DNA from 2 places in the Alteromonas sp. 14N.309.X.WAT.G.H12 genome. Region 1 is predicted to be linked to the other one. Evidence: riboswitches for the same ligand, from Rfam matches in the RefSeq annotation. Region 1 holds a riboswitch; the other holds the start of a gene.
The links. Region 1 has a riboswitch for thiamine pyrophosphate ahead of thiC (phosphomethylpyrimidine synthase ThiC). Riboswitches for the same ligand answer to the same signal wherever they lie in the genome.
Positions count from the first base shown of each region.

Region 1 (4,217 bases):
ACAGATCAGTTGTTGCTCAAGCAGGTCACTGGGTACCGCGACCACGCCATTTGTGGTGGTATGAGATTGCGCCGATACCAGGGTACAAACGGTGACTGTGTGTAACTGGCCATCGCAATTGGCCCGAACATCTTGTGCCAGCCCCGCGCCACCGCTACTGTCGATGCCACCAATTAAAAGAACCGTTTTCATTGCTTAGGCTCCGGCTTTGGCGGCATCAACATACAGTTGGTTTCCTTGAGCAGAGAATTTTTCTGCCATTTCCTCCATCCCTTCTGCCTGTGCTTTGGCATTGGCTTGATCCCGCACTTCCTGGGATATCTTCATGGAGCAGAATTTGGGCCCGCACATGGAACAAAAATGGGCCACCTTGTTAGCGGCTTGGGGCAGGGTTTCGTCATGATAGCTGCGGGCGGTGTAGGGATCTAACGCCAGGTTAAACTGATCTTCCCATCTAAATTCAAACCGGGCTTTAGACATGGCGTTATCACGAATTTGTGCGCCCGGGTGTCCTTTGGCTAAATCAGCGGCGTGGGCAGCAATTTTATAGGTAATTAACCCTTGTTTTACGTCTTCTTTGTCGGGCAGGCCAAGGTGCTCTTTGGGGGTTACATAACAGAGCATGGCACAGCCGTACCAGCCAATCATGGCCGCGCCAATACCTGAGGTGAAATGATCATAACCTGGGGCAATATCGGTGGTGAGTGGGCCAAGGGTATAAAAGGGCGCGCCGTGGCAATGGTGAAGCTGCTCTTCCATATTTTCTTTAATCAGGTGCATCGGCACATGGCCCGGGCCTTCAATCATTACCTGTACATCGTATTGCCAGGCAATTTGGGTCAGTTCGCCTAAGGTGCGTAATTCGGCAAACTGAGCCTCGTCATTGGCATCTGCAATGGAGCCCGGGCGCAAGCCGTCGCCCAGCGACAAACTTACATCATAGGCGGCGCAAATTAAGCAAATTTCATGGAAGTGTTCATACAAGAAGCTTTCTTTGTGATGATACAAACACCATTTGGCCATGATTGCGCCGCCACGGGAGACAATGCCCGTTACTCTGTTTGCTGTCATAGGAACAAAGGGCAAGCGTACACCAGCATGAATGGTAAAGTAATCCACCCCTTGTTCGGCTTGTTCTATCAGTGTGTCGCGAAATATGGCCCAGTCGAGATCTTCGGCAACGCCGTTGACTTTTTCTAACGCCTGATAAATGGGCACGGTGCCAATGGGAACCGGGCTATTTCGTAACAGCCACTCACGGGTTTCGTGAATGTTGCGACCGGTGGATAAATCCATCACGGTGTCAGCGCCCCAGCGTGTTGCCCACACCAGCTTTTCCACTTCTTCTTCAATGGACGAGGTCACCGCCGAATTACCAATGTTCGCATTTACCTTTACCAGAAAATTGCGCCCGATGATCATGGGCTCGGCTTCAGGGTGGTTAATATTGGCTGGAATAATGGCACGTCCTGCGGCCACTTCTTCGCGCACAAACTCTGGGGTGATGACTTCAGGAATGCGGGCACCAAAATCTTCACCGGGATGTTGCTGCTGCAAAAGCTCGTCTTGTATGGCTGCTCGGCCCATGTTTTCCCGAATGGCAATAAACTCCATTTCCGGGGTAACAATGCCGTTGCGGGCATAATGCAGTTGGGTAACGTTGTGGCCGACTTTGGCTTTACGGGTAATTGGTTTCGCCTGAAAACGAATGGATTCGGTGGTGATATCGGCATCCCGTACCTGCGTGAAGCTGGATTCGGACTTGGCGATGGAGCGGGTGTCTGCTCTTTCTTCGATCCAGGCATTTCGAATTGCAGGGATCCCTTTTGTCACGTCTACCTGAACATCGGGATCACCAAATACACCGGCAGCATCGTACACGGGAATCGGCGGGTTGGTTTCAAATTGACCGTCGCTTAGTGGGGTGGGCGATTGATCAATGAGGCGCATGGGAACTTGCACCGTTTCATCTGCGTTGGTTTCGTAATGACGGCGGGAGTTAGGGAAAGCCTGGCCTTTTAATGAGGCGATAAATTGTTGCGCTTGTTCGCGCTTTTGACGTCGTGTTGACATAGCATTAATTCCTTTGTGTTCAAAGAGTAAATGCTTGTCAGGAGTGTATACAAGGGACAACACATGAGGCGAAAACCCAAAACAGATGTGGAAGACGATTTGGGTGTAAAGCTGTGTTGCGTTCTTGTTCCCTTCGCAGGTATTAGCCTGATCAGGTTCTACGGATCCCGTTCTAACGGTCTCAGCTTGCTTCCAACTGGAAGACGAAGCACTCCGACAAGTTCTGTGTTTACTATAAGCGTAGTTGACCGGTCATGACAAGCCTTGTTTGTAGACAAAAAATAGGTTGTTAGTCTGAATCTTCGGCAACTTAGTCGGTGAGTGTCTGGTGTAGGTGGTCAGGTTTTGATAACCTGAATGAAAATTATTGCTATTTCATGGCGTATGGCGTAAAACTTCTGCGCCCAACCCTTCGGCGCAGTAAAGAGAAAAATTATGACACTTTGGGAATTGCCAGCTCAGCAACGGGCTACCGTTGCATCCCTGACTCCTGATCTTCACGAAAAAGTTACAGCTAGATTGGCTGAAATGGGGTTAGAAACCGCGCAGGAAGTTTTCTGCTTGCGCAAAGGACCTTGGGGCGGTCCAATTATCATTCAACTCGGCGGCAGCGTATTTGCTGTGGAAAAAGAGTTGGCGCAACACATTCATGTGCATGCTCGTCACTAAGTAAGCCTTGCTTTAGCAGTAACAGGAAAGTCTTCTTATATGCAACGTATTCTAATGGTGGGGAAACCCAACACAGGCAAAACCTTATTATTTAATCAGCTCACAGGGATGCGCCAAAAAGTCGCTAATTACCCCGGTGTGACGGTAGAAGTTAAACACGGTCGCTGCGAGGATTATAACCTTGTGGATTTACCCGGTACCTACACGTTAAATGGGTTAAGCCGAGACGAAGAAATCGCTATAAAGGAAATTACCTCCGCCATTGCCGATGACAACACCGCCTTGGTGGTTTGTTTGTTGGATGCCACGCGTTTAGAACGCAGTTTGGTGCTGGGACTGCAAGTTCAGCAGTTGGCCAAAGAGCACAACAAGGCCATGATCTTTGCTTTAAACTTTATCGATGAATTACGGCGTATCGGTGAGGATATCGACACCGAGGCCTTGTCGAATGCACTGGGTAGCCAGGTTTTGGCATTGTCTGCCCGTTCGCTTGATGGTTTGCATGAGTTTAAACAAGCCATGTTGTCTGTGGCGGCATCGCCCGAATCCAGCGTACCTACGCGTACGTTAAAGCCACACCAAAAAGCCTCGGCGCGCAGTCGTGAATTGGCATCTTCCTATGGCATTCACACCGACATTGTGCTGACCAACCAGAATAAAATGGATCGCTTCATGCTAAACAGTGTGATGGGGTCGATTATCTTTCTTGCCATGATGTTTGTGCTGTTTCAAAGCGTATTTACCTTGGCCACACCCTTAATGGACGGCGTGGAAAATGGTATTGGCGAACTTGCCGTCATGGTCACATCCCTGTTTCCAGACGGGATCCTCTCTGATTTTCTAAACGACGCTATTTTCGGTGGGTTCGGTTCGTTTCTGGTATTTGTGCCGCAAATCATGGTGCTGACTTTTGTTATTGGTTTGCTGGAAGACAGTGGCTATTTGGCGCGGGCGGCGTTGGTGTGCCATAGGCCGTTAAGTTTCTTTGGATTATCTGGCCGTAGCTTTATTCCCTATTTATCGGGGCATGCCTGTGCAATTCCGGCCATTATGGCCGCGCGTACCATTGAGTCTCCGCGCAAACGCTTAATTACCATGATGACCATACCTTTGATGTCATGTTCTGCCCGTTTGCCTGTTTATGCCTTGCTGGTGGCGGTGTTAATTCCCCGGGATGGCACCTTCTTAGGTATTTTCGATTTACAGGGTGCTGCCTTTTTTGGCTTGTTCTTTTTCGGCATTGTGATGGCGCTGGTGGTGAGTCAGTTACTTACCCGCTTTTTGCCACCGGATTTAGAAGAATCAGACATGCCGTTTATTCTGGAGTTACCTAGCTACCGCTTACCCCATTGGAAGCCGTTGTTTAACCGAGTTCTCAACAGTGGTATTCAGTTTATACGTCGCGCTGCACCGGTTATCTTTATGGTGTCTATGGGTATTTGGGTTCTCGGTTATTTCCCGCTAGGCAGTACATT
Region 1 covers NZ_JBAHZB010000002.1:48,974-53,190, reverse strand. The annotation lists gene thiE (thiamine phosphate synthase) at 1-192, opposite strand, end outside; gene thiC (phosphomethylpyrimidine synthase ThiC) at 196-2,073, opposite strand; TPP riboswitch at 2,185-2,299, opposite strand; gene V5298_RS01665 (FeoA family protein) at 2,509-2,742, shown strand; gene feoB (ferrous iron transporter B) at 2,782-4,217, shown strand, end outside.

Region 2 (4,217 bases), on a different contig from region 1:
ATCAGCGATACCACCTTTGGCAGGGTCATTTCGTCTTCGTCCATGTTGAGCAAACGCTGAATAGAGTTGGGCAGAGGCGGTAAGTTTTCGACCACGCCGAGAAGGTTGCCATTACCTTTTTGAAAACGTAGTCGACTTCCTATTTGCCTTAGTTGACCGGCGCTAATACCCGTATGTTCTTTAAAACTGCGCTCAAAGGAGCGTCTGTCGGCAAACCCCAATTGGTCGGCTGCATCATCGGTTTTGACGCCACTTAGCAGTAAGTGACAGGATTGATCATGTATAAATTCTTTGAGTAATGCGCTAAAAGAAATGGATTCCTGGCGCAACTGACGGCGCAATGCCGATTCTGTCTGTCCAAGTTGGCTGGCAACCCATTCTGTACGGATCCGGGCAGGGCTGGCGGCCTGCTGAAACACCGCTTTTATTTGTTGCTTAAGTGGGACGTCATCTTTTTCCTCTAAGGTACTGCTCAACATTTTTTGTATCGATTGAGAATAGAAAAATGATGGATGGGTAAGCCATTTACTCTCAAAGGTAAGGGTGACCTGCTTTGAACTGGGTTTTATGGTCGCTTTGGTTAGTGACGCCAATAAGGGATCTTCATTATTCAAGGGCAGGCTAATGGACTGAAAATCAAATTTCCTACCGGCGAGGTGCCTAAAAAGAGCGAGCAGAAAATAGCAACGCATATCAGTGAGTATGGCGTGCTTACCAACGTTGAATACAAGGGATGTGGTGTCGTTGTCCCGAGTGATGGTTAGATCGGCAGCTGAACCCAGTAAGTGACGGTATTGTTTTCCCATTACGCACAAGGCGTCATCAATGTGCTTGCTGGCGGTGAGCAGTACCACAAGGTTGCTCATTTTATTAAAATCGAAATAACCAATTAAGGATCGGCTAAGTTGCTGACGATGATTTATCGGGCATAAGGCCTTAATGACGTTGGCTAATGTGTCTTCGGGCAGATTGCCAGACTCTAACGCCGCGACATTGTCGAGTATGGTGATGTCTCTATCATCGTTAATGCTGAGATCGCGGCGAAGACTTAATAAAGCACGTATGATAGCCGACCAGAATAATCCTTGATACTGCACATGTTCTCCTGTTTATCCACGTGAGTTCCATTCGCACTGTACGCATATAAGAAAAATGCGATTACAGGGCGCTATGTGTTCCTTGAATGGACAGATCTGTAGCAAAGAAAGCCCATAAGTGTCCTGTTAACCCAGATGCTCACATCTTATCATTTCCCCTGTAACGACAATCTTGAAAAACGTCACCTTCAAGAGAGCGTAAACGCCAAACCTGTCGTGAGGCAGGGACGGAAAGCCACGGATCTTAGCACCGCCATTAAGACCGCCGGGTTGCAGTGCATGTTGTTGATGATTGAAAGACAAACACTGCTCAAGGAACTCCTATGAAATTTAGCATGAAAGCTGCAACTTTGCTGGCTACATTCTGCGCATTTACCGCGCAAGCCGATATTATTAATACCTATGAGATTGATTTTGAAAATCAATCGCTAACGGCACACCAGCAAAGTGATGGTAATTATTACACTTGGAATAATGCTGGAAGTGTATTAAGTCTGCAAGAAAATGCGTGGTATACGCTGAATCTTGACGATGCCTTTGGTATTCAAAGCCTGGATTTGGACAACGCCAATAGCAGTTACCAATTGTCTTTTGAATTTCGTATGAAAGCTTCCAACGACGATCCTGCCGCCTACTCTGAAATTGCCGGTATTTGGCTGGCGGATTTTTCAGGCGGCGAGCAAAACTATGATGCCTCTCGCACCTTTGCATTAGCCGGTACACAAAATTTTGGTCTTGATGATTTCACTTACACCTCTGAACCTCAGTGGGCATCGTTTTCCATTACTTTAGATGACTACCTATCCGGCCTTATTACCGATATCGTTTTTATTAACGATTGCGATGCGTCAGCAGGTTGTAACGATATGACTGTTCGCTTTCGGAATGCCTCTATTTCAGAAGTTAGTGAACCTACCGCCATGTCACTCATACTTCTTGGAATAGGGTTTATGGGATGGCGCGCTAGACGCCAAAAATAGGGCTTTTTAGCCCACATTGCCCGCCACGTCACACTGCGGGCTTTTTTATCCTCCCTGCGGTAGTCTTCAACTTGACTCAATCATAAGAGTTGGTAGACTGCCGTGCGTTGTTATCAAACAAAGAGACGATAACAACAAATAGGCCAAGGGGTGCCGCGAAAAGCGGCTGAGATCCTAACATGGGAACCCTTTAACCTGATCCGGATAATGCCGGCGTAGGGATGGTAAATCTATAATTTAGCCTCAATACCTTCCGTAAAGCCGGATCTTTTTTACACGTAAAGAGATCCTAAATGAACACACGCATACTCACTCTCGCACTGTTGGCGTCTCCTGCATTTGCAGAAAGCCAAACAGATATTGAACATATCACTGTATCTGGTGATTTTCGCCAAACAACCCTTGCCCAACTGAGTGCTAGCGCATCGGTTATCGACGTTCAGCGTATAGATAGTCGGCAGACCAATCATATCGATGGCATGTTAAATGTTGCCCCGAATGTGAATTTTGCCACCGGCGCCTCAAGAGGACGATTTGTCCAAATCCGTGGTATTGGTGAACGCAGTCAATTTGCCGAACCCATCAATCCCTCGGTGAGCTTCCTGGTTGATGATTTTGATTTCTCTGGGCTGGCTGCCGCCGGCATACTGTTTGATATCCAGCAAGTTGAAATTTACCGGGGACCTCAAGCCACTATTTTCGGCACCGGTGCACTGGCCGGGGCCGTTAAACTTGTCAGCCAGCCTACAGGGGATAACACCGATAGCCACATATCTATGACGGCGGGGAACACATCCTTGTTCCGCGTTGAAGGGGCTCACGGAGGCATGCTCACCGACACCCTCGGCTACCGCGCTGCCGTTGTCCATAATAGCAGCGACGGCTTTATGGAGAATGACTACTTAGAGCGGGATGATACCAATGATATTAATGAAGATGCCTTCCATTTAGCCTTAAACTGGGACGCTTCTGAGGATACGGTGCTGGCGGTTAACTATCGGTGGTATGACATTGATAATGGTTATGATGCCTTTTCGTTGGATAACAACCGCCACACCTTGTCTGATGAGCCCGGTTTTGATCGCCAACTTACCCACGCAGTAAGTGGTCACTTATATCACCAAACGAGCGCTGGGCTTGTGGAAGTGATTTTAACCTACGCCAGTCATAATCTTGAGTACGGTTATGATGAAGATTGGACCTATACGGGCTTTCATCCCTTAGGTTATACCTCTTTTGATGGGTATTATCGCGGGGTGGATCAGCAAACTGCGGAACTAAGATTCACTTCCAGTGATAACCAACGCCTTTTTAATGATTCCACTGATTGGGTGGTGGGCGCGCGATATAGTCACAGTGAACAGGATTTATTGCGGGAATATACCTACAATGATGGCGATTTTATCAGCGAGTTTAAACCTACGACGACGGCAATCTATGGTCAACTGGATACCCATCTTAGCGACAACCTGATACTCACTAGTGGGTTGCGTGTAGAGAATTACGCTTACGATTATCAGGATAACGCCAGTGTCATTTTTGATGATGATGCCACCATGGTGGGCGGCAAATTATCCCTTTCTTATCAGTTCGGGGAGCGCTTCTTATACGCCAGTATTTCTCGGGGTTACAAGGGCGCCGGGATCAATTATGACGAGGACGTCAGTGAGTCTAGTCGCTTTTATGACGCCGAATATAACATCAATTATGAAATTGGCTTTAAAGGCCATGTCTTTACGCCAGATCTCATCGCACGGGCGGCAATTTTTTATATGGATCGGGAAAATACCCAGATTAGCGATTTTGATGTACAAACCCGTGAAGATGGTTCGGCCACCTTTGTGGATATTATTGCCAATGCCGATGTGGGCACGAACAAAGGCGCCGAGTTAGAACTGACGTGGCAGGTGAATGAGGTATGGACACTCAATGGTAGCCTAGGTTACTTAAACGCAACCTTTGAAGGTTATGAAACCGCTGACGGGAGTTGGGTTGAAAAGCAGCAGCAAGCACAAGCGCCGCGCTACACCGCAAACCTCTTTAGCGAATGGTGGATTACTGAACATTTGGTGTGGCAATTTGATATGGATTTTAAAGATGAGTACCGGTTCTCAGATGGTCATGATGTGACATCACCGGC
Region 2 covers NZ_JBAHZB010000115.1:4,964-9,180, forward strand. The annotation lists gene V5298_RS17885 (helix-turn-helix domain-containing protein) at 1-1,097, opposite strand, end outside; cyclic di-GMP riboswitch class I at 1,292-1,375, shown strand; gene V5298_RS17890 (PEP-CTERM sorting domain-containing protein) at 1,421-2,077, shown strand; TPP riboswitch at 2,214-2,316, shown strand; gene V5298_RS17895 (TonB-dependent receptor) at 2,371-4,217, shown strand, end outside.
Region 2: it holds a riboswitch for thiamine pyrophosphate, as region 1 does, so the genes downstream of both, V5298_RS17895 (TonB-dependent receptor) here and thiC (phosphomethylpyrimidine synthase ThiC) in region 1, are expected to answer to the same signal.